3 regions of the Streptomyces sp. NPDC026500 genome follow, and region 1 is predicted to be linked to each of the others. Evidence: riboswitches for the same ligand, from Rfam matches in the RefSeq annotation. Region 1 holds a riboswitch; each other region holds the start of a gene.

Evidence for each region. A riboswitch is a leader RNA that binds a small molecule or an ion and turns the genes downstream of it on or off. The one in region 1 is predicted to bind S-adenosylmethionine.
Region 2: it holds a riboswitch for S-adenosylmethionine, as region 1 does, so the genes downstream of both, ACZ4N5_RS17640 (aminotransferase class V-fold PLP-dependent enzyme) here and thrC (threonine synthase) in region 1, are expected to answer to the same signal.
Region 3: it holds a riboswitch for S-adenosylmethionine, as region 1 does, so the genes downstream of both, ACZ4N5_RS24215 (putative leader peptide) here and thrC (threonine synthase) in region 1, are expected to answer to the same signal.

What each region holds. Positions count from the first base shown of each region.
Region 1 is NZ_JBVHQB010000012.1:213,563-223,610, forward strand. Features, by position in the region: gene ACZ4N5_RS22970 (cold-shock protein) at 1-64, opposite strand, end outside; gene ACZ4N5_RS22975 (MoaD/ThiS family protein) at 506-781, opposite strand; gene thrC (threonine synthase) at 778-2,076, opposite strand; SAM riboswitch class I at 2,094-2,250, opposite strand; gene ACZ4N5_RS22985 (glucosyl-3-phosphoglycerate synthase) at 2,456-3,400, shown strand; gene ACZ4N5_RS22990 (alpha,alpha-trehalose-phosphate synthase (UDP-forming)) at 3,480-4,931, shown strand; gene otsB (trehalose-phosphatase) at 5,045-5,899, opposite strand; gene ACZ4N5_RS23000 (DUF3263 domain-containing protein) at 6,048-6,275, opposite strand; gene ACZ4N5_RS23005 (ROK family protein) at 6,437-7,429, shown strand; gene nagA (N-acetylglucosamine-6-phosphate deacetylase) at 7,437-8,621, shown strand; gene ACZ4N5_RS23015 (1-phosphofructokinase family hexose kinase) at 8,766-9,695, shown strand; gene ACZ4N5_RS23020 (CBM35 domain-containing protein) at 9,819-10,048, opposite strand, start outside.
Region 2 is NZ_JBVHQB010000008.1:341,673-351,720, forward strand. Features, by position in the region: gene ACZ4N5_RS17615 (C40 family peptidase) at 151-1,185, opposite strand; gene ACZ4N5_RS17620 (NYN domain-containing protein) at 1,617-2,966, opposite strand; gene ACZ4N5_RS17625 (hypothetical protein) at 3,002-3,241, opposite strand; gene ACZ4N5_RS17630 (rhomboid family intramembrane serine protease) at 3,395-4,150, shown strand; gene ACZ4N5_RS17635 (Lrp/AsnC family transcriptional regulator) at 4,192-4,473, shown strand; gene ACZ4N5_RS17640 (aminotransferase class V-fold PLP-dependent enzyme) at 4,510-5,871, opposite strand; SAM riboswitch class IV at 6,059-6,175, opposite strand; gene trpD (anthranilate phosphoribosyltransferase) at 6,261-7,325, opposite strand; gene qcrB (cytochrome bc1 complex cytochrome b subunit) at 7,494-9,134, opposite strand; gene qcrA (cytochrome bc1 complex Rieske iron-sulfur subunit) at 9,131-10,048, opposite strand, start outside.
Region 3 is NZ_JBVHQB010000013.1:178,878-188,925, forward strand. Features, by position in the region: gene ACZ4N5_RS24195 (expansin EXLX1 family cellulose-binding protein) at 1-622, opposite strand, end outside; gene ACZ4N5_RS24200 (acyltransferase family protein) at 814-2,088, opposite strand; gene ACZ4N5_RS24205 (hypothetical protein) at 2,711-2,983, shown strand; gene ACZ4N5_RS24210 (glutathione S-transferase C-terminal domain-containing protein) at 3,107-3,811, opposite strand; gene ACZ4N5_RS24215 (putative leader peptide) at 4,010-4,135, opposite strand; SAM riboswitch class IV at 4,113-4,258, opposite strand; gene ACZ4N5_RS24220 (hypothetical protein) at 4,414-4,548, shown strand; gene ACZ4N5_RS24225 (amino acid ABC transporter permease) at 4,719-5,723, shown strand; gene ACZ4N5_RS24230 (amino acid ABC transporter ATP-binding protein) at 5,720-6,586, shown strand; gene ACZ4N5_RS24235 (ABC transporter substrate-binding protein) at 6,791-7,816, shown strand; gene ACZ4N5_RS24240 (putative leader peptide) at 8,087-8,203, shown strand; gene ACZ4N5_RS24245 (LLM class flavin-dependent oxidoreductase) at 8,277-9,521, shown strand; gene ACZ4N5_RS24250 (NtaA/DmoA family FMN-dependent monooxygenase) at 9,541-10,048, shown strand, end outside.

The sequences.
Region 1 (10,048 bases):
CGTCGACCGCGATGAAGCCGTACCCCTTCTCCGCGTTGAACCACTTGACGGTGCCCTGAGCCATGCCTAACTCCCCTATTACTGGCCCTTGCACAGATCCACACTTCGCGGATCCGGGTCAGACCTCACCCCCCAACGGTTGGGGGTGTGCGCCGGAACGCGTCGACCGCGGCTGAATGTATCTGTCCAACTGCCCTCTGCAACAGGTCAATCGGACGAGAATTCTGGGCATGGCTGATCGATGATATGCGGAGAATCCGCAAGGATTCAGGGCAAGTCGGGCCCCGTAAACGCCATAAACAACCCATAAAGGGGAGGCAGTTTGGCTACTTCTTGTCGGCCGCCGAACGGGTACTCATATGCGTCCGGCATGAAACCAACATCGAAAGCGAAGTCGCTTCCCCAACTGTAGCGCGCTCAACCATGCAGAATTGCCCCCTCCGTTTCTCTCACGGAGGGGGCAATTCGATGAACTCTGCGTGTTCGGCATTACCGAGGGTAACGATCAGCCTCCGGCGACGGCCGGAATGATCGAGACGCCCACACCGTCCGGGGTCGCCGTCTCCAGACCCTGCTCGAACCTCACGTCGTCGTCGTTGACGTACACGTTGACGAAGCGGCGCAGCTTGCCCTGGTCGTCCAGAACGCGCGCGGCGATGCCCGTGTGGTTCTTCTCCAGGTCGGTGATGACCTCGGCGAGGGTCGCGCCCTCGGCCGTCACCTCGGCGGCACCACCGGTGTAGGTGCGCAGGATGGTGGGGATGCGGACGTTGACGCTCATGATGCGAGGCCAGCCTCTCGGAAGGAGTCGAGGTTCGGGCGGATGGTCGCGGTCAGTCCGGTGTCCGAGGCCACCGCGTCCAGAGTCTTGAGGCCGTCGCCGGTGTTCAGCACGACCGTGGTCAGGGTCGGGTCGAGGAGACCGTTCTCGATCAGCTTGCGGGTGACGCCGACGGTCACACCGCCGGCCGTCTCGGCGAAGATGCCCTCGGTGCGCGCGAGCAGCTTGATCGCGTCGACGATCTGCTCGTCGTTCACGTCCTCCACCGCACCGCCGGTGCGCCGCGCGATGTCGAGCACGTACGGCCCGTCCGCGGGGTTGCCGATGGCGAGCGACTTGGCGATGGTGTCCGGCTTCTGCGGCCGTACGACGTCATGGCCGGCCTTGTAGGCGACGGACACCGGGGAGCAGCCCTCGGCCTGGGCGCCGAAGATCTTGTACGGCTTGTCCTCGACGAGCCCGAGCTTGATCAGCTCCTGCAGACCCTTGTCGATCTTCGTGAGCTGGGAGCCGGAGGCGATCGGCACGACCAGCTGGTCGGGGAGCTTCCACCCGAGCTGCTCGCAGATCTCGTACGCCAGCGTCTTGGAGCCCTCGGCGTAGTACGGCCGCAGGTTGACGTTGACGAAGCCCCAGCCCTCGCCGGCCGGGTCGCCGATCAGCTCGGAGCAGAAGCGGTTCACGTCGTCGTAGTTGCCCTGGATGCCGACCAGCTCGCCGCCGTAGACCGCGGCCATGACGACCTTGCCCTGCTCCAGGTCGTGCGGGATGAACACGCAGGAGCGGAAGCCGGCGCGGGCCGCCGCGGCACCCACGGCACCGGCGAGGTTGCCGGTGGAGGAGCAGGAGAGAGTGGTGAAGCCGAAGGCGCGGGCCGCTTCGATGGCCTGGGCGACGACGCGGTCCTTGAAGGAGTGCGTCGGGTTGCCGGAGTCGTCCTTGACGAAGAGCTTTCCGGCGTCGACCCCGAGCTCGCGGGCCAGGTTGTCGGCCTGGACGAGCTTGGTCCAGCCGGGGTTGATGTTCGGCTTGTCCGCCACGTCCGCGGGGACGGGCAGGAGCGGCGCGTAGCGCCAGATGTTCGCGGGTCCCGCTTCGATGCGCTTACGGAGCTCTTCGGTCTCGTAGGCCGAGAAGTCGTAGGCGATCTCCAGCGGGCCGAAACACTCCTCGCAGGCGAAGACCGGGCCGAGCGGGACGCGGTGTCCGCACTCGCGGCAGGAAAGCGCCGCGGCCGGGCCGAGGTCCACCGCATCGGCGGAGTTCGTGGTGCTTGCAACTGTCTGCGCAGCCATGGAGGCGAGGCCCTTTCTCCTCATCTTCCTCACGACGCACTTCGCCGTGAGACGGATTTGGCACCTTCCCTAGCCGGGAGCCTCGCGACGCGATCGACATCGATCGGTACGAGACCGGCTGGAGGGTTGCCGGGGCTTCATCGGGCCGTATCCCTCTGCCCCTCTGGATGAGCGGTATTTGATTGTTGAACTGTTGAACGCGCTACGCGCCGATGATCCAGGACATGCGATGGTCATCCGCGTTGTTCAAGACTGTAACCGAAGGCCAGGACAGTTGAGATAGTCGTCCGAACCGCGAGACGACGGCAATCGATCTGCCGCTGGCCGCAGCGGGCACGCCGATGAGAGCGTGTGATCAGACAGTGAGGAGCCGCAGACCGTGCTGAAGGAAGTCGAAAGCTGGCTGAGCACACGCTCCTGGTCCGTGACCGACCGCCCGCTCCACAGGCTCATTGCCGCGAAACGCATCACCGGGTCGACGGTCAGTGTCGTACTGCCCGCGCTGAACGAGGAGGAGACGGTCGGCGAGATCGTCGCGATCATCCGCCACGACCTGATGCAGCAGGTGCCCCTCGTCGACGAGATCGTCGTCATCGACTCGGGCTCGACGGACCGCACCTCCGCGGTCGCCGCCGCCGCCGGCGCGCGTGTCGTGCACCGCGACGACATCCTCCCGCGGATTCCGGCCGTGCCCGGCAAGGGCGAGGTGCTGTGGCGGTCACTGCTCGTGACGAGCGGGGACATCGTCTGTTTCATCGACGCGGACCTCAAGGAGTTCTCGTCCGACTTCGTCTCCGGAATCGTGGGCCCGCTGCTCACCGATCCGGGCGTCGATCTGGTCAAGGCCATGTACGACCGTCCGCTGGGCGGCGCCACCGGCCAGGGCGGCCGGGTCACCGAGCTGATGGCCCGCCCCCTGCTGAACATGCACTGGCCGCAGCTCGCGGGCTTCGTCCAGCCGCTCGGCGGCGAGTACGCGGCCCGCCGCTCCCTGCTCGAACAGCTCCCGTTCCCCGTCGGCTACGGCGTCGAACTGGGCATGCTCGTCGACGCCCTGCACCTGGTGGGCCTGGACGCCCTCGCCCAGGTCGACGTCGGCATCCGCAAACACCGCCACCAGGACGGCCAGGCGCTGGGCCGGATGGCCGCCGCGATCTACCGCACCGCGCAGCTCCGGCTGGCGCGCGGCCACCTGATCCGCCCCGCCCTCACCCAGTTCGAGCGCGGCCGGGACGGTTTCCAGCCGCGCACGTACTCGGTGGACACGGAGGAAAGGCCACCGATGACCGAAATCTCCGAGTACCAGCGGCGCAGAGCCGCGTAGACCAGCCCGACCGGCCACGCGATCGCATACGGCCGAAGGGAACGTTTGAGCGTTTCGACACGGGGCTAGGTTTCGAGGCATGGCTTCAACGCACGGTGCCCACCGGATTCTGGTCGCCTCCAACCGCGGCCCGATCACCTACGAGGTACGGGAGGACGACTCGCTGCACGCCCGGCGCGGCGGTGGCGGCCTCGTCTCGGGACTCTCGGCGATCGGGCCGGACGCGGGCGCCCTATGGGTGTGCTCGGCCCTCGGCGACGGCGACCGGGAGGCCGTACGGCGCGGAGTCGGCGAGGACGGCGTACGGATGCTGGCCATCGACGCCGAGGTGCACGCCGACGCGTACAACGGCATCGCCAACTCCGTCCTGTGGTTCGTCCACCACATGCTCTACCAGACCCCGCTGGAGCCGGTCTTCGACGCGGAGTTCCGGCGCCAGTGGGCGTCGTACCGGACCTACAACCGTGCCTTCGCCGAGGCGCTGGCCGAGGAGGCCGCCGAGGGCGCCTCCGTGCTGGTCCAGGACTACCACCTGTGCCTGGTGCCCGGGATGCTCCGCGCGCTGCGCCCCGACCTGCGCATCGGCCACTTCTCCCACACACCGTGGGCGCCCGAGGACTACTTCCGGATGCTCCCCGACGACATCCGCGCGGAGCTGCTGGACGGCATGCTCGGCGCCGACCGGCTGGCGTTCCTGACCTGGCGGTGGGCGACGGCCTTCATGCGCTGCGCGGGAGAGATCGACCCCGAGCGCTACCGCGTGACCTCGCCCTCGGACGCGCAGCGGGCGGTCGAGCACCTGGACGGCGGGCCGCCCCGCCGGACCCGCATCGGTGTGCACGGCCTCGGCGCGGACGCCGAGTTCCTGCGCGAGCGCTCGCACCGGGCGGACGTCGAGGAGCGGATGGCCGCGCTGCGCGAGGAGATCGGCGAGGGCCGCAGGGCCGTCGTGCGCGTCGACCGGACCGAACTGTCCAAGAACATCGTGCGCGGAATGCTGGCGTACCGGCAGCTGCTCGACGACCACCCGGAGTGGCGCGAGCGGGTCGTCCACGTGGCGTTCGCCTATCCCTCGCGGCAGGACCTCGCGGTGTACCGGGACTACACGGCCGAGGTGCAGCGTGTCGCCGACGAGATCAACTCCCAGTACGGAACGCCGGGTTGGACCCCGGTGGTGCTGCACGTCAAGGACGACTTCGCGCGCTCGCTCGCCGCGTACAGGCTGGCCGACGTCGCCCTCGTCAACCCCATCAGGGACGGCATGAACCTCGTCGCCAAGGAGGTCCCGGTCGTCTCCGACGACGGCTGCGTGCTGGTGCTCTCCCGGGAGGCCGGGGCGTACGAGGAACTGGGCGAGGACGCGATCTCCGTGAACCCGTACGACGTGATCGGTACGGCGCGGGCGCTGCACGAGGCGCTCGTCATGCAGCCGGGCGAACGGGCCGAGCGCACCAAGCGGCTGGCCGCCGCGGCCACCGCCCTGCCCCCGGCCCAGTGGTTCCTGGACCAGCTGCGCGAACTTGAGGCCTGAGCGGAAAATCCAGCCCCGGCCGGGGACATTTCAGCCCCTCCGGCGTTTGAGGAACGGGGTCCGGGGCGGAGCCCCAGGGTGGGACGGGTAGGGGCGGAGGGGGCGAAAAAGCTTCAGGCGAGTGCAGCCGCCAGCGCCGCGAGGAGGCGGACGACTCCGGCAGGCCCGTCGACCACCAGGTCGGCGCGTTCGGCGAGTTCGCCGACCTCGGAACTGCCGCTGCACACCAGGAGTCCGGGGACGCCGTCGGAGCGGAGCTTGTCGACGGCGGCGAAAGCGGGCAGGTCGCCCAGGTCGTCGCCCGCGTAGAGGACTGCCTCGGCGCCGACCTCCCGGACGTACTCCATGAGGGCGACGCCCTTGTCCATGCCCGGCGGCCGCAGCTCCAGGACCATGCGGCCCGGCTCGACGATCAGGCCGTGCCGGGCGGCCAGTTCGGCCAACGGCTCCCGGAGCGCCTCGAAGGCGGCCTGGGGGTCCTCGGCGCGGCGCGTGTGCACGGCGACCGCACGACCCTTCTCCTCGATCCAGGTGCCCTGCCAGGCGCCGATCCGGTCGAGGAACCCCGGCAGTTCGGCGCGGACGGCGGCCACACCGGGGTGCGGTGCCGGGGCGGTGACGGTGCCGCTCACCGCGTCCCAGCGCTCGGCGCCGTAGTGGCCGAGGACGACGAGGTGCTCCAGTCCGGGAACCCCCGCGAAGCCGCCGTGGCGCACGGCCACACCGGCCGGGCGGCCGGTGACCACGGCGACGGAGGCGACCTTGGGGGCGAGTGCCGCCAGGGCGGGGACCGCGTCGGGGTGCGCGCGGGCCCGGTCGGGGTCGGGGACGATGGGGGCGAGGGTTCCGTCGAAGTCGAGTGCGACGACCGTCCGGGTGGGGCGCGTGAGGATCGCTTCCAGTGCGTCGCGCCCGGCGGGGGTCACCGGGGTCGGCAAGAAGTCCTTGGATTCGGGGTGGCTGCCCATGGGGCGACCCTATCCGGGTGACGGCGGGCGCACCGCTGACTCGTGGCCGAGCGGGGGACCCGTAGGCCGGAATGCCTCGATCTCACCGCTCGTCCTCACCCTCTGGTCCTCACCCCTGGCTCTCGCCCCTCGCCCTCATCCCTGGCCCTCACCGCTCGTCCCGGCGGGCCTCCCGCACCCGGCGCAGTCTGTTCACCGTCACCGGGTCGTGCGCCAGGGCCCTCGGGTCGTTCAGCAGCGCGTTGAGCAGCTGGTAGTAGCGGACCGGGGCGAGGCCCAGCTGTTCGCGTATGGCGCGCTCCTTGGCACCGGGGCCGGGAAAGCCGCGGCGCTCCAGGGCGAGAATGCTCCGTTCGCGCGCGGGCAGCTCTTCCATGAACAGCACGGTAGCCCCCGGCACCGACAGGCGCCGGGGACGGGGCACCGGAACAGGGACCGGGCCTGTGCTTGCCGCATCCGTCTCGGAATGCGGACATAAGGTCCACACCACGTGAGTGGACTAGACCTCTCTGGGGGTAAAGGGCGACACTGTCCCCCGTGAGACATGTCATCGCCCTCGATGTGGGCGGCACCGGGATGAAGGCCGCCCTCGTCGGGGTGGACGCCGAGCCTTCCCCCGACCGCCCCGACGCGCCGCCGCCGCGGACCCCCGGGCACCCCGCGCTGCTGTACCAGGCCCGCCGGGCGACCGGCCGTGAGCGCGGGCCCGACGCCGTCGTCGAGGAGATCCTCGACTTCGCCGCCGAACTGCGCGCCTACGGCGAGGAGCACTTCGGCGAGAGCGCCCTCGCGGCCGGCGTCGCCGTCCCCGGCATCGTCGACGCCGGGAACGGCATCGCCGTCTACGCCGCCAACCTCGGCTGGCGCGATGTCCCGCTGCGCCGACTGCTCGGCGAGCGACTCGGCGTGCCCGTCGCGCTCGGGCACGACGTACGCACCGGCGGGCTCGCGGAGGGCCGGATCGGCGCCGGACAGGGAGCGGACCGCTTCCTCTTCGTCCCGCTGGGCACCGGCATAGCGGGCGCCATCGGCATCAACGGCAAGGTCGAGGAAGGCGCGCACGGCTTCGCGGGCGAGATCGGCCACATCGTCGTACGGCCCGGTGGGTCCCCGTGTCCCTGCGGGCAGCGCGGCTGTCTCGAACGGTTCGCCTCCGCGGCGGCAGTCAGCCAGGCCTGGGCCGAGGCGTCCGGCGACCCGGAGGCGGACGCGGCGGACTGCGCCAAGGCCGTCGAGTCGGGCGATCCGAGGGCGCTGGCCGTCTGGCAGGGGGCCGTCGACGCGCTCGCCGACGGCCTGGTCACCGCGCTCACCCTCCTGGACCCGCGCACCCTGATCATCGGTGGCGGGCTCGCCGAGGCGGGGGAAACCTTGTTCACACCCCTGCGGGCCGCGGTCGAACGACGCGTCACCTTCCAGAAGCTGCCGTCCATCGTCCCCGCGGCCCTCGGGGACACCGCCGGTTGTCTCGGTGCCGGGCTCCTCGCCCGGGACCTCCTGAACACCACTTCCACGACTCCCCGGAGGTAACCACCCGATGGCCCCTAGCAAGGTTCTCGCCGGCGCCCGGGTGGTACTGCCCACCGGGATCGTGCACGACGGCCGCGTGATCATCGACGGTCCGCGGATCGCCGACGCGGGTGACCCCTCGGCACAACCTGCCGGAGTCCTTGGGGCAGTCCCCGCGGACACGCCCGTGACCGACCTGTCCGGCCACTGGGTGGTCCCCGGCTTCGTCGACATCCACAACCATGGCGGTGGTGGCGCCTCCTTCACCTCGGGAACGGTCGAGGACGTCCTGCGGGGCATCCACACCCACCGTCTGCACGGCACCACGACCGTCGTCGCCTCGACCGTCACCGGTGACATGCACGGCCTCGCCGAGCGCGCCGGGATGCTCTCCGAGCTGGCCGAGCAGGGCGACCTCGCCGGCATCCACTTCGAGGGCCCGTTCATCTCGCCCTGCCGCAAGGGCGCGCACTCCGAGGAACTGCTGCGCGACCCGGACCCGGCGGAGGTCCGCAAGCTGATCGACGCGGCGCGCGGCCGGGCCGCCATGGTCACGCTCGCCCCCGAACTGCCGGGCGGCCTCGACTCCGTACGCCTGCTCGCCGAACACGGGGTGATCGCCGCGATCGGGCACACCGACGCGACGTACGAGCAGACGCAGGCGGCCATCGACGCGGGCGCGACCGTGGCGACACACCTGTTCAACGCGATGCCGGCGCTCGGACACCGCGCACCGGGCCCCATCGCCGCGCTCCTGGAGGACGAGCGGATCACCGTCGAGCTGATCAACGACGGTACGCATCTGCACCCCGCGTCGCTGGAGCTGGCGTTCCATCACGCGGGTCCTGGCCGGGTCGCGCTCATCACGGACGCGATGGACGCGGCGGGCTTCGGCGACGGCCGCTACATGCTCGGCCCGCTGGAGGTCGAGGTCGCGGACGGCGTCGCCCGCCTGGTGGAGGGCGGTTCGATCGCGGGCTCCACGCTCACCCTCGACCGCGCCTTCCAGCGCGCGGTGACGGTCGACAGACTGCCGGTCGAGGACGTCGTGGCGGCCCTCTCCGCCAACCCCGCCCGCCTGCTGGGCCGGTACGACCGGGTGGGTTCCCTGGAACCGGGCAAGGACGCGGACCTGGTGGTTCTCGACGCCGAGTTCAACCTCAAGGGCGTGATGCGCGGCGGCGAATGGGTGGTCGCTCCCCAACTGGGATGATTCACACCTTTGTTGTTTACGGCGGTTGGCCCGGGGGGACTGGGCCGACCGCCGTTGTGTTTGGCATGATCGAGCCTCCGGAACCACCGGCGGGCGCCCGACCGGCGCCCACGTCACACAACTCTTCGGGGGAGGTCGGCCCAGGTGATCCTTACGGTCACGCTGAACACCGCTCTCGACATCACCTATCGGGTGCGGGCACTGCGGCCGCACAGCTCGCACCAGGTGACCGAGGTGACCGAACGTCCGGGCGGCAAGGGGCTGAACGTGGGGCGGGTGCTCGCCGCGCTCGGCCACGAGGTGACGGTCACCGGTTTCACGGGCGGCGCGACCGGACGCACGGTGCGGGACCGACTGGCCGAGACCGCCGGGGTGGTGGACGCGCTCGTCCCGGTGGACGGATCGACCCGCCGCACGATAGCCGTGGTCGACACGACGACCGGTGACACGACCCAGCTCAACGAACCGGGACCGGCGATAACCCCCGCCGAGTGGTCGGCCTTCCAGGAGACGTACGAGCACCTGCTGCGCTCCGCCTCGGCAGTGGCCCTCTGCGGCAGCCTGCCCCCGGGGGTACCGGTGGGCGCGTACGCGGGGCTGATCCGCGCGGCCCGCGCGGCGGCCGTCCCGGTGCTCCTGGACACCAGCGGCGAACCCCTGCGCCGGGGCGTCGCCGCCCGTCCCGACATCGTCAAGCCGAACGCCGACGAGCTGGCCGAACTCACCGGCTCCCACGAGCCATTGCAGGCGACCCGGGACGCCCGCAGGCGCGGCGCGCACACGGTCGTGACCTCCCTGGGCCCCCAGGGCCTCCTCATGGTCAACGCGGACGGCTGCTGGCGTGCCGCGCCGCCACGCCGTGTGCCCGGCAACCCCACGGGTGCGGGCGACTCGACGGTGGCGGCCCTGATGTCCGGTCTGGTGGAACACCTTCCGTGGCCGGCCCGCCTCGCCCGCGCCGTCGCCCTGTCCACGGCGACCGTGCTGTCACCCGCGGCAGGCGAGTTCGACCACGCGACCTACGAGAACCTGCTGGCCGAGATCTCGGTGACGGGGGACGCGACGGCGGCGTGACCCGGGACCTGGACGCCTGCCCGGGACGGATCGCCCGGCTTGAAGGACCGAGGGGCGTCACGACAGCCTCGCTGTCCTGACGCCCCACAGCCGACTGCTGCCGGCCCGCCTACTTCCGCCCGCTTACTTCCAGCCCGCTTCCAACCAGAGCTGGTCGAAGTTCGCGTCGCACTGGTTGCCCTGCCCGCAGGAGATCTGAATGGTGTTGGTGCCCTTGTTGAGGGTGATGTCCCCCCAGGTGTTGGTCCACCCCTTCGCGTAATCGCCCTCTGCGGCGTGGGCGAAGTTCTTCATGTTGAGCGGGCGGTCCTGCGCCTTGCCGTTCACGGTGAGCGTGGCGTTGGCGTCCTTGC
Region 2 (10,048 bases), on a different contig from region 1:
TCGCCGGGCACACAAAGTGACGCCCCGCCGGAGACGCAGGTCACCGACGGGGCGTGAGGTCAGCGGGAGTTGTCGCAATTCGCCCGTTTGGGCGGAGCGACAGGGGGTCCCTGCGGGCGGCGGACGCGTGTCCCGGACCGCCCGTCCGGATCAGATCCGGACGCCGAACTGGAAGGGCATGTTGGCGATCGACTCGTAACGGACGACCGCGCCGGTGTGCGGGGCGTGCAGCACCTGGCCGTTGCCCGCGTAGAGGCCGACGTGGTGCTGGTCGCCGTAGAAGATGACCAGGTCGCCGACCTGCAGAGCGCTCTGCGAGTAGATGCGGGTGCCCGCGTTGGCCTGGGCCTCCGAGGTGCGCGGTATGGTCACGCCGGCCTGGGCGTACGCCCAGGAGGTGAGGCCCGAGCAGTCGAAGGAGCTGGGGCCGGAGGCGCCGTAGACGTACGGCGATCCGATCACGCTCTGGGCGGCGGCGAACGCGGCGCCGGCGCGGCCCGAGGCGGCCTTGGTGTTGCCGAGGTCGACGCGCTCGCTGGCGCGGGTCGCCCGGTCCTGCTCCTGGGACGCCAGCGCCGCCTTCTCCTGCGCCGTCAGCGAGTTCAGGAGCTTCTGGGCGGAGCCCAGCTTGCTCTGGACTTCCTTCTTCTTCTTGGCGAGCTCGGCCCGGGTGTCGGCGAGGTCCTTGAGCTTCGCGGAGGCCTCGGCACGTTGCTGGGCGAGCGAACGCTGCTTCTCCTGGACCTTCTTGAGCGACCCGACCTGCTGGGCGCTCAGCTGGTCCATGGCCGAGGCCTTGTCCAGGAAGTCGTCCGGGTTCGAGGAGAGGAAGAGCGCCACGGAGGGGTCGATGCCGCCGGTGCGGTACTGGGCGCTGGCCATCGAACCGAGGCCGTCGCGCAGGTCGTTGAGCTCCTGCTGGCCGCGGGCGACGTTGTCCTGGAGAGCGCTGATCTGCTTCTGCAGCTTCTGCTGCTTCTCCTTGGCGCCGTCGAGCTTCTCAGTGGCCTGCTCGGCCTCTTCGTAGAGCTTGTCGACCTTGGACTTGACCTCGTCCTTGCTGGGCTTCTCGGACGGCGCGGCGTTGGCAGCGTTGGCACTGAGGACAACGGCGGCAGCGGCGGCAGTGGTGAGCACGGTCACACGGGTGCGGCTCGGCTGCTTGGGTCGACGGTGGGACGCCACGAAGGCGAGCTCCTTCTTCCTCCAGCCGCCTGCCGATGACGCCGACGGGCGGTGCCCCTCCACCGTCACTCCTCATGAGTGATCACCCTAGTTGGAGGTTCGAGGCCTGACCCTAGTGACCTTCTTGTGATCAGTTCAAATCCAAACCTGAAAATTCTTTGTCACCGAGCGCATTCTTTGCAATCAACTCACCTGCAGTGATGTCCGCTTGACACTACGTCGCGTGAAGGTCCGACTAATTCGGGCATCGGGCCCAGAGGTTGCGCATGGTGCGTAGGTGACTCATGCGACGTAGGCCACGGAACGCCGCCCACGCGAAACCCGTGGTCAGGAGCGGGAGATGACGCTCCCGAAGACGTGCGAAGGGCGCACGAAAGGGGCATGGGTGAGCGCTGGGCAACACAAGGGAGAAAGGGAACGAAAGGGATTGCTCAGCTGCGTGAGAAGCGCTTGAGGAGCACCACGGACGCCACCGGCCGGGCACCCGCCTTGGCGATGCCGTCGGCCACCTCACGGTCGGTCGAGACGACGATGACCGGCCGGCCCGGCGGTTCGGCCCGCACCAGCTGTCGGATCAGCTCGTCCGCCGTGACACCGGGCTTGGAGAACAGCACCCGCACCCCGCGCGGCGGCGCGAGCAGCACCGGCGCGGCCAGCTCGGCCCCGTCGAAGACACAGGTGACCTCGGCGCCGGTCTGCGCGGCCAGCTGCGAGAGCTGCCCGAGCAGCCTCAGGCGCTGCTTCTCCAGCGGCATCTGGGGATAGCCGGTCTTGGTGACGTTGTAGCCGTCGACGACCAGGTGCGCCTGGGGCAGCGCGAGCAGCTGGTCCAGGATCGCGGGGTCGTTCTCGGACAGCGCGCGGGTGGCGATGTCCTTCGGTGTCATCCGTCCCGGTTCTACGGCCTCCACGGTCTCCGCGGGCCGGACGGAGATGGGAGGCAGCGCCAGTTCCCGGCGCAGGCCCTGGGCCGCGTCCAGCACGGTGTCGAGCAGCAGCCGCACGCGCATGTCCTCGACGCTGCGCCCCTCGCGGGCCGCCTTGCGGGTGGCCTCCAGGGCGGCCTCGGCCTCCGAGAGGCGCCCCTTGAGCCGCCGGGCCTCGCTCTCGGCGGCGGACACCTGGGCCTGGCTCTCCGCCCTCGCCGCGTCCGTCTCCGCCTGGAGCTTGCGCAGGGCCGCCTCGCCGCGCTTGACGTCACTGAGGGCGCTGCGCAGCTTGCGGTGGAGTGATTCCGCTTCTTTCCTGGCCGATTCCATTTCCGTGCGCAGCCGTTCGGACTCGGCCCGCGTCTGCCCGCGGGCCTCGGCGAGTTCCGTGCGCAGCCGCTCCAGCTCGGCGCGGTTCTCCTCATCGGCGCGCTCGGCGTCCGCCCGCAGGGCCTCCTCGCCCGCGGCGGTCACCAGCTTCACCCAGCCCGCGGGACGCAGCACATAGGCCGCGGCCGCCACGTCCAGCGGATCCGCGGCCGGGGGCGGCGCGCCCGAGTCGAGAACTCCGACGAGCTCCGGCTGGGCCTCTCTCAGCTTCTCGGCGATGCGCTGTCTGAACAGCGGGTCCGTCTCCAGCGCCGCGGCCATGGCGTTACCGGCGAACTTGGCCCGCCGGTTCGGCGCGAATCGGGCGTACTGCCTCAACTGGACGGGCAGTTCGGCCATCGTCAGACCGCCGAAGCCGTCCGAGACGATCTGCACGACACGTCGGCGCACGCCGTCGGGCAGCGGACGGTCGAGCACCTCGGCGGTGCCGTCGTCCGGCTCCCCGCCCGTGGTCTCCACCATCCGTTCACCCCAATATCCGTGCGGGGCCCGCTCCGTCAGGAGCCGGCGCCCGGCCTGTCCACGAGTTCGACCTGATCCACCGCGTTGCACCAGCGGCACCGCACCGACTCGATGGTCTCACTGACCACCTCGCGCTCCTCGACCTTCGGCTCACCGGCCAGGTCGAGGTGTACGTACTCGACGACCTTCGAGGAGCGGGTGACGTCGAAACGCGTGAGGTTGCCGCAGAGGGCGCAGCGCCAGCGGGTCTTGGCGTCGGGCAGGGGAACTGTCATAGGGCGGTCGCTTTCCTTCTAGTGTCCGTCCGGCGCCGGTCTCCCGGTGCATGTGGCTCGTAACCCTACGGCCTGGCGGGTACTCGACGCTCGGCTGTCCGCGGCGGCGAGGCGGTCTGTGTGCATCGGTGTGGTTACGTCATGCTCTGCACCATGATCGGCAATTGGAGTACGGCGGTCGGCAGGGCGCTGCGGGGTCAGTCGGCGCCGGTGACATACGGGCTGATCGTCCTGTGCTGTCTGATCTTCGTGATCGGTCCCGCCTCGGGGCTCGATCCCGCGTACGGCACCGGGGACGAACTGCTGGTCGCCCAGCGGGCGTACTTCCGCCGCTGGGGCGTGGTCCCGGCCGACCTGTTCGGCGGGGCCCCGCGCGAGGCGCTCACCCCCGCCACCGCCCTGTTCATCCACGGCAGCTGGCTCCACCTCCTGGGCAACATGCTCTTCTTCTACGTCTTCGGGCTGATGACCGAGGAACGCATGGGCCATCTGGAGTTCGCCCTCTTCTACCTGGGCTGCGGATATCTGGCCCTGCTCGGCTACGCCGCCGCGAACGCCACCTCGCAGCAGTCCCTGGTCGGGGCCTCCGGGGCGATCTCCGCGGTGCTCGGCGCGTTCCTGTACCTGTTCCCCAAGGCCCGGGTGACCAGTCTCTTCCCGTTCCTGTTCTTCCTGCCGCTGCGGTTCCCGGCCTGGGTGGTGCTGCCGTTCTGGTTCACCCTGCAGTGGCTGGCGGCGGGCCGCAGCGCCTCGGGCCCCGGGGTCGCCTACCTGGCCCACCTCGTGGGCTTCTCCCTTGGTTTCGGCTACGCGTGGGCGCGGTTCCACCGCCGTACGGCCGTCGTGCCCGCTCCGGGGCTGCTGCCGGGGCCCCCGGTGGATCAGCCGGGTCGGGTGGACCGCGAGTAGGGTGAGATCCCCAGCAGCGGCCCCTAGGGAGAGAACCAGCCGTGATCACCGCGATCGTCCTCATCAAGACCAGCGTGGACCGGATCCCCGAGATCGCCGAGTCGATCGCGTCGCTGGAGAGCGTCAGCGAGGTCTTCTCCGTGACCGGCACCTACGACCTGATCGCGATGGTCCGGGTCAAGGCCCACGACGACCTCGCGGACGTCATTCCCGGCAAGATCAGCAAGATCCCGGGTGTCGAGGCGACGGACACGCACGTGGCGTTCCGTACGTACTCCCAGCACGACCTGGAGGCGGCGTTCGCGATCGGCCTCGACTCCTGACCGACGGCGGCACCGCCTCCGGACACGCTCGGGGCGTCAGACCGCCGGGACGCAGCGGCCGCCCTCGGTGCGGTACTGCCAGCGCGCGCCGTCCCTGACGAGCTCGCGCACCGCGCGGACGAAGCGCTCGACGTGCTCGTCGGGGGTGCCGGCCCCGAAGCTGACGCGGATGGCGTTGAGGGACTTCTCGCCGGGGGCCGCCTCGGGGGCGCCGCACTCCCCCTGGGTCTCCGGGTCGCTGCCGAGCAGCGTGCGGACCAGCGGGTGGGCGCAGAAGAGGCCGTCGCGGACACCGATGCCGTACTCGGCGGAGAGCGCGGCCGCGAAGTGCGAGCTGTTCCAGCCCTCGACGACGAAGGAGATGACGCCGACCCGCGGGGCGTCGTCACCGAAGAGGGACAGGACCCTGACCTCCGGAACTTCGGCGAGGCCCGCGCGGACGGTGCGGATCAGGTGCTGCTCACGGGCGACGAGGTTGTCGAAACCCTCCTCGGTGAGCGCCTTGCAGGCCGACGCGATCGAGTAGGCGCCGATGACGTTCGGCGAGCCGGCCTCGTGCCGGGCGGCGCTGTCGTGCCACTCCACGTCCACGCCGCCGTCCGCGCGCCGGGTGACCTTGCGGCTGGCGCCGCCGCCCGCGAGGTACGGCTCGGCGGCGAGCAGCCAGTCGGAGCGGCCCGCGAGGACACCGGAGCCGAAGGGCGCGTACAGCTTGTGCCCGGAGAAGGCGACCCAGTCGACGTCGAGATCCTGGACCGACACCGGGTGGTGCGGGGCGAGCTGGGCGGCGTCGAGGACGATGCGGGCGCCGTGGGCGTGCGCGGCGGCGGCCAGCTCCCGCACCGGCCACAGCTCCCCGGTGACGTTCGAGGCGCCGGTGACGCAGACGAGGGCCGGTCCGTAGGGGTCGCGGCCGGCGAGGGCCTGCTCCAGGGTGTCGACGGCCTCGCCCGGGGTGCGCGGGGCGTTCAGGTAGGTCACGCGGGCGTCGCGCCAGGGCAGCAGCGAGGCGTGGTGCTCGGTCTCGAAGACGAAGACCTGGCAGTCGGCCGGGAGCGCGGCGGCGAGCAGGTTGAGCGAGTCGGTGGTGGAGCGAGTGAAGACCACCTGGTCGCCGGCGCGGCAGTCGAGGAACTCCTCGACGGTCCGGCGGGCGTTCTCGAAGAGGTCGGTGGACAGCTGCGAGAGGTAGCCGGCACCCCGGTGGACGCTGCCGTAGTACGGCGCGTACGCGGCCACGTCGTCCCACACCCGCTGGAGGGCGGGCGCGCTGGCGGCGTAGTCGAGGGCCGCGTAGGTCACCTCGCCGCCGGTGACGAGCGGGACGGTGACATCCCGGCCCAGAACGGCCAGAGGGGCACAAACGGACTGGTCGGCGGCAACGGTGGAGACAGACATGGCGAGCTCCTGTGAGAGGCAGGCGGGATCACCGCGCGAGCCGGCCGCCCGCAGGCAGGGCTCAGCGCAGGAAGGTGAAAAAGGGTGTGCGGAGGCGGGGCTCTACGCCCTATCGCATTCGCTTGCTCACAGAAGGCTCCCTCGAACGACCAGGACCCCTGGTTGCATCCGCCCGGAGGGCGGGAGGGGTCCGCGCTTGCCGTAGGCCTCGCTGCCTACGACCTGGTCTTCACCCGGGGCACCCCGCCACGGACGGAGGGTTGCCGGACAGCCGGCCGGGGCCTGATGGCTGTCACTCATGACCTGGTACAGCATCTTGCCAGAGGATCTTCCACGCGCAAGGCGCAGTCCGGATTCTGGACTGCGCCTTGCTCTGTGTCACGGGTGGATCAGGCGTTGCTGGCGGCCACCCAGCGGTCCAGGGTGCGCTTCGCGGCGCCGGAGTCGATCGCCTCGGCCGCTTTCTCCATTCCGTCGCGGAGTTGGTCCGCGAGCGGCGCGCCGGTCGGCGACAGGGCCACCAGGGCCGCCGCCGAGTTCAGCAGCACCGCGTCCCGCACGGGCCCCTTCTCGCCGTCCAGGAGGCGCCGGGCGACCTCCGCGTTGTACGAGGCGTCCGCGCCGCGCAGGGCCTCCACCGGGACGATGTCGAGCCCGACGTCGCGGGGGTCGAAGCGCTCTTCGGTGACCTTGCCGTCGCGGACGACCCAGACGTGGGAGCCCGCGGTGGTGGTCAGTTCGTCGAGACCGTCGTCGCCGCGGAAGACGAGCGAGGAGTTGCCGCGCTCGGCGAACACGCCGGCCACGATCGGCGCCATGCGGGGGTCGGCGACGCCGACCGCCTGGGCCTTCACCCGTGCCGGGTTGGTCAGCGGGCCGAGCACGTTGAAGGTGGTCCGGATGCCCAACTGGCCGCGTGCCGCCGCCACATGACGCAGCGCCGGGTGGAACTTGACCGCGAAGCAGAAGGTGATCCCGGCCTCCTCGGCCACCTCGGCGACCCGGCTCACCGGCAGTTGGAGATTGACGCCGAGCTTCTCCAGGACGTCCGACGCCCCGGACGCGGAGGACGCGGCCCGGTTGCCGTGCTTGACGACCTTGGCGCCGGTGCCGGCCACCACGATCGAGGACATCGTGGAGATGTTGACGGTCTTCGCGCCGTCGCCGCCCGTACCGACGATGTCGACGGTGTGTCCGGGCACCTCGATCACGTTGGCGTGCTCGTACATCGCCCGGACGAGTCCGGTGATCTCCTGGACGGTCTCGCCCTTGGCCCGCAGGGCCACCACGAAGCCGGCGATCTGCGCGTCGGTCGCCTCGCCGCGCATGATGCGGTCCATCGCCCAGGCCGTGTCGTCCGCGCTCTGGTCACGGCCTTCGAGCAGGCCGTTCAGTACCGCGGGCCAGGAACGGCCCGCCGCGGTGTCGCCTCCAGCGGGGTTCACAGCGCTCATGGTCGCTCCTGGGTTCGTAGGTCACGCGGTCGTGGGTGACGGGTCGTAGGTGACACGGGGTGGATCACCCCGCACCACGGGGTGAGTCCACCCTATCCAGCCCGGGAGACGGCAAAGAGCCCCGTCCATTGCCTGGACGGGGCTCCTGCCGTGGCGAACTGCCGGGGATCAGTGGTGGCCGTGGCCGCTCGTGATCTCCTTGTACTCCTCGACGGTGGGCTTGGGGATCTGGTTGTCCTCCCCGTAGAAGCCCTGGCTCATCTTGGCGCGCAGCTTCGTCGCGCCCGAGACCTTGCGCTCGACACCGTTCTCGTCGACCGTCGGGCCGATCTCGGCCGGCTTGTACTGGTCGTGCGCGGTGAGCGTGTGCAGCGCGTCCTGGCTGAGCGGCTCGTGGACCTCGATGAACTCACCGTGCGGCAGGCGCTTGATGATGCCCGACTCTCGGCCGTGCAGCACCTTGTCCCGGTCCCGGCGCTGGAGGCCGAGGCAGACCCGCTTGGTGGCGATGAAGGTGAGCACCGGCACGACGAAGAACGCGATCCGCACGAACCAGGTGATCGAGTTGATCGACAGGTGGAAGTGCGTGGCCCAGATGTCGTTGCCGCCGCCGACGAGCAGGACGAAGTACCAGCTGATCCAGGCGGCACCGAACGCGGTCCGGGTCGGGACGTTGCGCGGGCGGTCCAGGATGTGGTGCTCGCGCTTGTCGCCGGTGACCCAGGACTCGATGAACGGGTAGACCGCGATCGCGACCAGGACCAGCGGGAAGACCACCAGCGGGATGAACACACCCAGGACGAGCGTGTGGCCCCAGAGGTTGATCTCCCAGCCCGGCATGACACGGATCAGGCCTTCGGAGAAGCCCATGTACCAGTCGGGCTGGGCGCCCGTGGACACCATGTCCGGACGGTACGGACCCATCGCCCAGATCGGGTTGATCGAGGCGATCGCCGCGATGGCCGCGATGACACCGAAGACCAGGAAGAAGAAGCCTCCGGCCTTGGCCATGTAGACCGGCAGCAGCGGCATGCCGACGACGTTGTTGTTCGTCTTGCCGGGGCCCGCGAACTGCGTGTGCTTGTGGTAGAAGACCAGGATCAGGTGGCCCACCACCAGGCCGAGCATGATGCCCGGCAGCAGCAGCACGTGCACCGAGTAGAAGCGGGCCACGAAGTCGCCGCCCGGGAACTCGCCGCCGAACAGGAAGAACGACAGGTACGTGCCCACGATCGGCACGGACAGGACCGCGCCTTCCATGAAGCGGACACCGGTGCCGGAGAGCAGGTCGTCCGGGAGCGAGTAACCGGTGAAGCCGGTGAACATGCCGAGGACGAACAGCAGGAATCCGAAGACCCAGTTGACCTCACGCGGCTTGCGGAACGCACCCGTGAAGAACACGCGCATCATGTGCACGAACATGCCGGCGAGGAAGACCAGCGCCGCCCAGTGGTGGATCTGCCGGATCAGCAGACCACCGCGCACATCGAAGGAGATGTGCATGGTCGAGTTGAACGCCTCGGACATCAGCTGGCCCTGCAGCGGGATGTAGCTGCCGTGGTACTCCACCTCGTTCATCGACGGGTGGAAGAACAGCGTCAGGTACACACCCGTGAGGATGATGATGATGAAGCTGTACAGGCAGATCTCACCCAGCATGAACGACCAGTGGTCGGGGAAGATCTTGCGCATGTTGGACTTGGCCAGGGAGTAGATCCCCAGACGGCCGTCGGCCCAGTCGGCGACCCGCTCACCGGCGGGTGCCTTCTCGCGCGAGGAGCGCGAGTCGGAGGTGGTGGTAGTGCTCATCCGCGCTCCCAGAATGCAGGACCGACGGGCTGCGTGAAGTCGCTGAGCGCCTCGAGGTAGCCCTCAGCGTTCACACCGATCTGCAGCTGCGGCAGGGCGTGACCCGCCGGGCCGAAGATGACCCGGGCGCCGTCGGAGAGGTCGAAGGTGGACTGGTGGCACGGGCACAGCGCGTGGTGCGTCTGCTGCTCGTACAGGGAGATCGGGCAGCCGACGTGGGTGCAGATCTTCGAGAAGGCCACGATGCCGTCGTAGGACCAATCGACTTCCTGCTTGTCCTTGATGTTGTCCGGCTGGAGCCGGATGACCATCAGGGCCGCCTTGGCGATCTCCTTCTGGAAGTCCTCGTCGTCCGTCTCCAGGCCCTCGGGCTTGGCGAAGGTGAGCGAACCGACGGCCACGTCCGAGGGACGCAGCGGCTCGTTCGTGTTCATGTTGACGAGGAGCTTGCCCTTGGACCACAGCGTGTGGCGCAGCTTCGTGCCGGGCAGCGGACCGAGGTCGCGCAGCAGGATGACGCCGGAGAGCGGGAACAGGGCCAGCGCGCCGAACATCGTGTTGCGGATCAGCTTGCGGCGGCCGAGCGCGGACTCCTTGGCACCCTGCTTGAAGTCGGCCAGGACCTTGGCCTTGACCGCGGGCTCCGCCTCGATCGGGTGACGCTCGTCGGCGATCTCCACGTCGGACATCAGGGTGCGGGCCCAGTGGACCGCGCCCGCGCCGATCGCGAACAGCGCCACACCGAGCGACATGCCCAGCGCGAAGTTCAGCGCGCCGATGTGCCCGAGCGGGAAGACGAAGATCGACTTGTCGTTCGGGATCGCCACGTACGAGGCGATGAAGCCGACGGTGGCCAGCATCGACAGCACGAACAGCATGGCGACAAGGCGCTCGGACCGCTTGGCGGCCCGCTC
Region 3 (10,048 bases), on a different contig from region 1:
TCGCGAGTCGGGCGAAGGCCTGTGCGCTGAGGTCGAGCTGCCCTGGAGCGCAGCCCACCGGGCATTCATTGGTGATCCGGACGGTGACGGTCGCGCCGTCGGCCGCGCGGACCACGACGTACGCTCCGCACGCCTTGGACGTCTCGTAGTCGGTGCGGTTCATCGCCGCGGTCATGAGGTCGTCGCTCGGGCCAAAGGAGCAGGCGCCGTCGCCGTTCCCGGCGTCGTAGGTGGTGGCCACTCCCCGGTAGCCGACCCCGGGGCGAATCCGTCCCGCCAACGAAGCCGTCGTGGAGACGGTCCCGGAACTGTGCGAGGCCGACGGCCGAGCCGGTGCGCTGGTGGCATCGGTGGCGGTCGGGGACACCGTCGAGCTCGGCGACCGTGTCGCCGTCGGGGACGCCGATCCGGCCGGAGCCCGCTCGTCAGGAGTCGCGGTCCCTTGGGCTCCGGCGACGGCCGAGGCCGCGGTGTGCCCGGCGTCGGCTCTGTGATCGGGGCGGAACGCCACGACAAGGCTGACGAGAGCACCCACCGCGATCAGCGCGATCGGGGTGACGGTCAACAGCCTGAGCCGGTGCCTGCGGCGCCGCGCGGCCTGCCTCGTTTCCTTCATGCGCATCCGTTCCGAGGATCGAGCCGATGGTGTGTCCATCAGCGGCCGCGGGACGCGAAAGGGTTGCCGCCCGATTCCGGCTGGCGCTGAACAGGGTGAGAATGTCCGAGGGCCGCGCCCACCCAACCACCCGTACGCCGGCCGTCCCTGTCTGCCGTGGGCGGTTCATGTCTACTACGGAAGACTCGTTGACGGGGTCATGTTGACCGTATGCGGCCGATCCGCTTCCGGCCCCAGGCCCGGCCCGGCACCTCGATGCGGCGATGGGTCAGCACGGACAGCGGCAGCAGCACGGCGAAGAACGCCGCCTCGAGTACGAGTTCGTCCCGCCGGTACCGTCCGATCACGCTGTCGCTCACCGCGAGCAGGACGGGATGCACCAGGTAGACCGAGTAGCTGATCGTTCCCAGTCCGGTCAGTACGCGTGGGAACCTCCGGCGGCGCAACGCCACACCGGCACCGAAGGTGAGTACGGCGAGGAGGAAGGCCGCGATCCAGCCGCGCCGTGCGAAATGCGCCCCGTCGCCGTGTCCGTACGCACTCCCGACGGCGCAGATCAGCACCACGACGGCCGTGCAGGCCGCGACGAGCCAGGTGCTCTCACCGCTTTCCGCCCGCTGGACGGCGGTGCCGAGGAACATCACGGCGAGGATCACGAGGCCTTCCCAGAGGGGAACGGTGCCGTTGAACGCGACCAGGACCAGCGCCAGCACGCCGCCCACCATGGCCCCGGACACGCGCAGTCCCGTTGACCCGGAACTCGCACAGCAGACGGCGACCACCAGGGCCGTCGAGGCGAGCGCGACCAGTGGGCCGGCGCCCACCGCGGCGGACAGCGCGGAGGGCGGTGGCACGAACCCCTCCGTCGCGCTCACGGCGGCCAGCATCCCCAGGACTACGGCCGCTCCAGCCGACCGCCGGTGCAGACGGACCGTGAAGAGGGCGACGACCAGCAGGTAGAAGGCCATCTCGTACGACAGTGTCCACAGGACGAGAACGACACTGGGCGTCCCCAGCAGTTCCTGCAGCAGGGTGAGATGAGCGACGGCCACCGTGAGGGGACTCCGCCCGGCGAAGCGAGCGTGCGTATCCGCGATGCCCAGCAGATCGAGTGCCACGACCGAGCCCACGACAGCGGCCCACAGGGGGTAGACGCGGAAGAACCGTCCGGTCCAGAAGGTCCGGACCCGGCCCCGGCGTTCGAGCGACGCGGGGATGACGTAGCCGCTCACGAGGAAGAACACCAGGACGCCGTACCGGCCGATGTTCACCTGGGACATCAACTGCTCCCGGGACCCCGCCATGAAGGCGTACGACGAGTGGTCGAGCGCCACGAGGAGTGCGGCGATGCCGCGCAACGCGTCCAGCCAGCCCAACCGGGGCGGACCGGTGGATCGGTCGGACGAGGGTGGACGCGACGGTGCGGAGAGCCGCCGCTCCAGCGGCGGAGGAACGGGACGCGCGGGTTCCATGGGTTCCCTGACTGGACCGAGTCGTGTGAGGGTGATGGGTTCGTCGGGACGGCCGTGAGGCGGGCATGCGGAGGAGGGCGGCCCGGTACGGCGGATCGCCGGAGTTCTGTGCGAGAGGCCTCCGCTCGCCCATCGAAGTGCGGCCGCGGGGCGGCACGGCACGGGACACGCCCTGATGAGGCGGCTTTCGCCGGGATTGACTACGCGGCGGTCAGGGGCCGCGCGTGTGCGTGGGGCAGGGCCGCCACCGTTTTCGGCCGGGCAAAGCCGAGCGCGCGCGACCGCCTCCCGGCGTCCTCGTGTGCCGGGATCCTTGATGCTTGTGCTCCGCGGTTCCTGCGCCTTCCGCGACGGCCGATCGGGCGGCGGAGCCCGAGGGCCAGTGGGGCGAGAACCCGGCGCTGTGCCGCCGACGGCCGTCTTGACGGGCCTGTTTCAGCCATCGTCTTCCTTCTGGCCGCCGGACGTTCGGTGTGGGTGCCGCGCTCCTGCGCTCGTAGGGTGCGCCGAACGTCGACGGACCGCACGTGGACGGGGGCAGACCGGTGGACCGTCCCGGCGATTGCTCCGTCGTCTGTGCGGTGGGTATGCGTTGGTTCCGAGGATGGGACAGAGTGTCGTCATGGGGCGCCTGTGGATGACGTGGTCGATCGAGGGAGTCGGGTCGGCCGGCCAGAACGTCGCTGACGTGGAAGCGGCCTGTCGTGCTCTGGTCGGCTCCGTCGAGCGGTCCCGGCGTGCCTTCGATGTGCCGGAGCCGTGGGAGGAGATCCGTGAGTCGGCGCTGATCGTCCAGGACCAGCTCCTGGGCTCGGGGCGCGAGATCCTCGATCAGGGCCGGGAGTGGACCTCGACCCTGAAGGGCGTGAGCATCATCCTGATTCCGCGCGACTGAACGGTCCGGACGCCGGGTCCGGCGTCCGGTTCCCCGTCCAGCCATCCGTGCGAGGACCCCGCTCACCCGCCCGGCCGGGCGCTCGGCCAGGCGGGAACCTCCCCTCCCGATTGCGCCGGAGCGTCAGGCGTCGGCCGCCACGGACACGAAGGCGCTCCCGTCCCGGAAGGCGGAGTGGTCGCCCAGACGGAGTACGTAGTCCCGGAGCCGGGGATGCGAGCCGAGGCTGTCGGTCGGCCCCAGCCGGGTGACCGCGACCCACACGTCCACGTCCGCGGCCGTCAGGTTGTCGCCCAACACATAGGGTTGCGTGGCGAGTTGGCAGTCCAGCAACTCCAGTGCGGCCGAGAGCTCCGAGGGCTGGGCGGACGGGGTGACGTCGCGGTCCAGCAGGTCGCGGAGGGCTTCGAGGTCGGCGCCGAGGGCCGGAGGGCACAGCGTGGACGGGTGCCCCGTGGTGTGACCGGAGAGCAGCCCCGCGAGATCGCGGAGGATGTCCGGCGTGTGGTTGCTGACGATGCGTCCACTCCATCGGTCGCACAGCGCGGGCGCCGTCAGCGGTCCGTCGTAGTGGTGCTCGGTGGCCTCGTAGGCACGGCGCAGTGAGGCAAAGGCGTCGGGTGTCGCGGCGGGGTGCGCCAGGAGGGTGGTGGCGACCGAGCCCCTCAGGCCGAGCAGGTCGAGGGTGATCGCGATGCGCAGCGAGAGCGGACAACTCTCCGACAGATACAGCTCGTAGCGGTGCGGTGCCGGGTAGAAGCCGCCGGCCACACCTACGCCGATACGGCTGTGGACGCGGTGGGGGAGCGTGGACGGTGTCGTCGCCACTTTGAGGCGACGGTCCGAGGGGAACGAGATCTGGTCGCAGGGGCGCGAGTTGGCTGTACCTGAAGTCCGCGAAGCTGTCTCGGGCATGACTCTCCCTTGGGGAACGAGGAAGCCACCGCCGCCTTGTGGGCACCAGCGGCCGAATGCGGATTGACTGCGCTTGTCGCACCGGTCCGGATCGAACGGACCGGTCGCGGATCAGTAAGCGCTGGAGACACGCAACAGATCGATGTGCAGGCGCCTCGTCAAACCGTTCCTGGGCAATTCCCACCGGTCCCGACTCCAGGGCTCGCGAGACGCGAGACCACGCTTGCCCCGCCGCATCGGCGGAACCCGGTCGTCACCCGGGGCACCCCGTCGCGGTGGAAGGGTTGCCTGTCAGCGGGCCGGGGCCGATGACCACAGGAGCGGGGCGAACCCGCACCGTGGGCGCTGACAATCGTGACCGTCCACGCCAGTCTCGATGTGCCCTGAGCTGCCGTCAAGACGGCCCGGTACGCGGTCTCAACTGGTGGTCACCCGCATTGACATTCTTTTCCGGGCAGGCCTAACGTGCGGCGCACAACGGATGCCTCAGGGCCGGAGAAGTGATGGTGAAGGCGATGCACGCAGCTGACGGGACGACCGCATGGCGGCGCCTCGGCCGCGATGTGCTGTGCGCCGACCGCTCCGTGGACCTGCTGCGCGTCAACAGCGCGCTGTGTACGGCCATGTGCCGCACCCTCAGCCAAGGCTGACGGCTCTTCTCCTGAATCTCTGACGACCACCGCTGTCGCGGTGTGCCCCTTCTCCGTCCAGCCCCCGTTCCACGTGCACCCGTGCGTAGATTCGCGCCGAGCCGTTCCGGCTCCCGCCTGCTGCTGCCGCTCGCCGTGGTCCGGGGTGTCCGCATCCGCTGGAGCTCTCCATGAGTCAATCTCCCGGCACAGCTGTGTCCTCCGGATCAGCACCGCTCGCCGAGGCGATCCCCCGTACCGACGTCCCCGCCTCACCCAAGCCTCTGGCGGCTCAGCGGGTCCTCCCGCTCCGGCGTCCCGGCCGCTGGATCGTCACGGCCGTCGTGCTCGTGCTGGTCGCCCAGATCGCCCACGGGCTGGTGACCAACCCCTTCTACCAGTGGGACCGTTTCCAGTACTGGTTCCTTCGCCCGACCATCCTCGACGGCCTGCTCATCACCCTTGAAGTCGCTCTCTACAGCGCCGTGTTGGGTCTTGTGGGCGGCATCCTGCTCGCTCTGGCCAGGCTCTCACCGAGCCCTGTGCTCCGCGCGGTGAGCTGGGTCTACACCTGGTTGTTCCGGTCGGTCCCGCTCATCGTGGTCCTGCTGTTCCTCTACAACTTCAGTGCGCTGTACCGGACGTTGAGCGTAGGCGTTCCGTTCGGCCCGGCCTTCTTCACCTTCGACGAGTCCCACCTGGCCTCCGACATGGCCGTCGCCGTCGTCGGACTGAGCCTGAACGAAGCGGCGTACGCCTCCGAAGTGGTGCGCGGCGGCCTCCTCTCCGTCGACCAGGGGCAGCACGAAGCGGCCTCCGCCCTGGGCCTGCCGAAGCGGTACCAGTTCGCGAAGATCGTCTTCCCGCAGGCGCTGCGCTCCATCACCCCCAACTACGTGAACCAGCTGATCGGCCTGATCAAGGGCACCTCACTGGTCTTCTACGTGTCACTGCTGGACCTGTTCGGCTCCGTGCAGAGCATGGGCAGCACGTATCCCGGCGACATCGTGCCGCTGCTCCTCGTGGCCAGCGCCTGGTATCTGATCCTCACGAGCGTCGTGTCCGTCATCCAGTTCTACGTCGAGCGGCACTACTCACGGGGCGCGCTGCGCACCCTGCCGCCGACCCCGTTGCAGAAGGTGCGGAACGGTCTGCGCGACGTGCGGGCCCGGGTCCGGAGGGAGACGGCGATATGAGCGGCGAGACGAATCGGACGACGCTGAGGACGCGGAGGGCCCGGGCGCTCCGGGCGACGGAGACGGCTTCGCCGCCCGAGAACGCCGGAGCGCTCGGGGCGGAGCCCGCCGCGGTCGAGGTGCACGACGTCCACAAGTGGTACGGAGCCCAACGGGTCCTGAACGGAGTGGAGTTGACCGTGCGACCCGGAGAGGTCACGGTCGTTCTCGGACCGTCCGGCTCCGGCAAGTCCGCTCTCCTGCGGGTGATCAACCACTTGGAGAAGCCCGAGATCGGCCATGTCAGCCTGAACGGCGAACTCATCGGCGTACGCAGAGTCGGTGAGCGTCTGAAGGAGCTCAGCGAGCGGGTCATCCTGGCCCAGCGCAGCCGGATCGGGTGCGTGTTCCAGAACTTCAACCTCTTCCCGCACCTGACCGTGCTGGACAACGTGGCCGCGGCTCCGGTGGCGACCGGGAAGCTTTCCAGGCCCGAGGCCCAGCAGCTGGCCCGCGATCTGCTCGCCCGCGTGGGGCTGGCCGACAAGTCCGGTGCCTATCCACGGCAGTTGTCGGGCGGACAGCAGCAGCGGGTGGCCATCGCCCGCGCCCTCGCCCTGCGGCCCGGGGTCATCCTCTTCGACGAGCCGACCTCGGCGCTCGACCCCGAACTGGTCGGCGAGGTGCTCACCGTCATCAAGGACCTGGCCGGCAGCGGCACCACCCTCGTCATCGTCACCCACGAGATCGGCTTCGCCCGTGAGATCGCCGACCGGGTCGTCTTCATGGACGGCGGCCGCATCGTCGAACAGGGTCCGCCCGCGCAGGTGTTGGACCATCCACAGCAGGAGCGAACCAAGGACTTCCTGAGCAAGGTCCTCTGACCCACCCGCCGACGGCGAACGGCGAGGCATCGGTCGCCACCGGCCTGCGCCCGCGACCGCCGACCCGCGTTCGGCGACGCGACGCGCGGCGCAGACCCCGGAACCCGCCATCCACTGTGCGCCCTCGCGCACGTCCACCCGATCTCGCGGCCCGCCGGGACCGCGCCCCCACACCCTCACCGCACACACCCGACAAGGACAGCCATGCGCACCCTCCCCCTGGACAGCAGAATTCTTCGCGGCGTCACCGCCACCGCGGCCGTCGCCTCCCTCGCCGCCGGGCTCGCCGCGTGCGGGGGTGACAGCGACGCGGCCACCCGGAGCCAGGGCGCCTCGGCCGGATCGGTCACCGTCGGCGCGCTGTCCAACGGCGCCGCCAAGGAGACCCAGTTGAAGGTGTCCGAGGTGAAGTCGATCAGCGCCGAACTGCCCAAGTCCATCGCCAAGAGCGGCACATTGCGGATCGGCGTCGGCGCCCTTCCCGCCGGATTCGCGCCCCTCGCGTACGTGGGCGGGGACCAGAAGACGCTCACCGGCGCCGAACCCGACCTCGGTCGGCTGGTGGCCGCGGTGCTCGGCCTCAAGCCGGAGGTCAAGAACTCGACCTGGGAGAACCTGTTCGTCGGCATCGACAGCGGCAAGGTCGACGTCGCCTTCTCCAACGTCACCGACACCGAGGAGCGCAAGAAGAGGTACGAGTTCGCCTCCTACCGGCAGGACAACCTCGGCTTCGAGGTGCAGAAGAAGAGCACCTGGAACTTCGACGACGACTACCGGAACCTGGCCGGCAGGACCGTCGCGGTGAGCGCCGGTACCAACCAGGAGAAGATCCTCCTTGAGTGGAAGGCGAAGCTCGCCAAGGAGGGCAAGCAGCTCAACGTCAAGTACTACCAGGACAGCAACGCCACGGCCCTGGCGCTGTCCAGCGGAAAGATCGACGTCTCCTTCGGCCCCAACCCCGGCATCGCGTACCACATCACCCAGACCGCCAAGACGCCGAATCCGACGCGCAACGCGGGGAAGTTCTCCGGTGCGGGCGAAACGCTCCAGGGTCTGATCGCGGCCACCGCGAAGAAGGACAGCGGGCTCGCCAAGCCGCTCGCCGACGCGATCAACCACTTGATCAAGAACGGCCAGTACGCCAAGTGGCTGGCCGCCTGGAACCTCTCCAACGAGGCCGTGGGCACGTCCCAGGTGAACCCGCCCGGCCTGCCGCTCGACAACTCCTGAACCAGCGCCCACCTCAGGGGACTCCGCCGCGCCGCGACGGAGTCCCCTGAGGCGCCCGCTGTCCCACGGACGTGTCCCGGTGCACGGCCCTCGAGGACCCCACCGACCGCCGCTCGTGGGACGACTTCGCCGCGTACGGGCAGCCGGAAGAAAGGGCACAGCCGTGCCGTTGTGCAGGTTCAGGAGCGCGTGGCACCCCTTCGGGTACCCGCGAGGCCGGGCGGACCAGGAACTCCGGAGCACCGGGTCGAAAGGGTGGAGGTGAGGCACATGCGTCGCGTGTCCCGCCGCCGTGTGCCGAGGCTGCTCCCGCCCCGCCGCCTGTACCTGTACGGCCGGCCGCACATCGATCTGCTGCGGGTCGCCGGCGCGCTCTGTCGCCCCTGACCCGTTCCCACGCAGCCGCGCCCCGCTCGCCGGGGCGGGCTTCCTCGTACGGTCGATCAGGAAGGCACCTCCCGTGTCCTCGTCACCCACACCCCTGCACCTCGCCGTCGCGCTGGACGGCGCGGGCTGGCACCCGGCCGCCTGGCGCGAGCCCGTGGCCCGCCCCCGTGAACTGCTGACCGCCGCCTACTGGACCGACCTGGTCACCGAGGCCGAGCGCGGTCTGCTCGACTTCGTGACCATCGAGGACGGACTCGGCCTCCAGTCATCGTCGCTCACCGGACCGGACGGCCGCACCGACCAGGTCCGCGGCCGCCTGGACGCCGTCCTCATCGCGTCGCGAATCGCGCCGCTGACCCGGCACATAGGCGTGGTTCCGACCGTGGTGGCCACACACACTGAGCCGTTCCACATATCGAAGGCGATCGCCACTCTCGACTATGTGAGTTCCGGCCGCGCGGGCCTACGCGTGCAGATCAGCGCACGCCAGAGCGAGGCCGCTCACTTCGGGCGCCGTACGTTCCCGCCCTTCCGGTTCGAGGACTACGACACCCCCGCGGTGCAGGAGGTGGTGACCGACCTGTTCGACGAGGCCGCCGACCACGTCGAGACCGTGCGCAGGCTCTGGGACAGCTGGGAGGACGACGCCGAGATCCGCGACGTCGCGACCGGCCGCTTCATCGACCGCGACAAGCTGCACTACATCGACTTCGAGGGCAGGCACTTCAGCGTCAAGGGCCCGTCCATCACTCCCCGGCCGCCCCAGGGACAGCCGCTCGTCACCGCCCTGGCCCACGCGACGATCCCGTACCGGCTGGTGGCCAGGGCCGCCGACGTCGCCTTCGTCACGCCGCGCGACGCCTCTCAGGCCCGTGCCATCGTCGACGAGATCCGCGCCGAGCAGACCGCGGTCGGCCGGGGAGAGGAGACCGTGCACCTCTTCGGGGACCTCCTGGTCTTCCTCGACGACGACCCCGGGGCCGCCGAGGCCCGCCGCGAGCGCCTGGACGCCCTCGCGGGCCGGCCGTACACCGGCGACGCCCGGATCTTCACCGGGACGGCCACCCAACTCGCTGATCTGCTACAGGAATTGGGCGAGTCGGGACTGTCCGGCTTCCGGCTGCGGCCCGCCGTCGTCGGGCACGACCTCCCGGCGATCACGCGCACTCTGGTGCCCGAACTCCAGCGCCGGGGTGTCTTCCGGAACGCCTACGAGGCCGACACCCTGCGCGGACTGCTCGGGCTCGCCCGCCCCGCGAACCGCTACTCACCCAAGTTCACCGAGCAGGGGTCAGCCAAATCCGCCCCGACCGCCTGAGCCGGAAGGACCCCCGACCATGAGCAAGCCGCTCAAGCAGATCCACCTCGCGGCGCACTTCCCCGGCGTCAACAACACCACCGTGTGGAGCGACCCCGAGGCCGGCAGCCACATCGAGTTCAGCTCCTTCGCACACTTCGCGCGCACCGCCGAGCGCGCCAAGTTCGACTTCCTGTTCCTCGCCGAAGGTCTGCGCCTGCGCGAACAGGGCGGAAAGATCTATGACTTGGACGTCGTAGGACGGCCCGACACCTTCACCGTCCTCGCCGCCCTCGCCGCCGTCACCGAACGGCTCGGCCTGACCGGCACCATCAACTCCACCTTCAACGAGCCCTACGAGGTGGCCCGTCAGTTCGCCAGCCTCGACCACCTCTCCGACGGGCGTGCCGCCTGGAACGTCGTCACCTCCTGGGACGCCTTCACCGGCGAGAACTTCCGCCGCGGCGGCTTCCTGCCCCAGGAGGAGCGCTACTCCCGGGCCAAGGAGTTCCTGACCACGGCGAACGAGCTCTTCGACTCCTGGCACG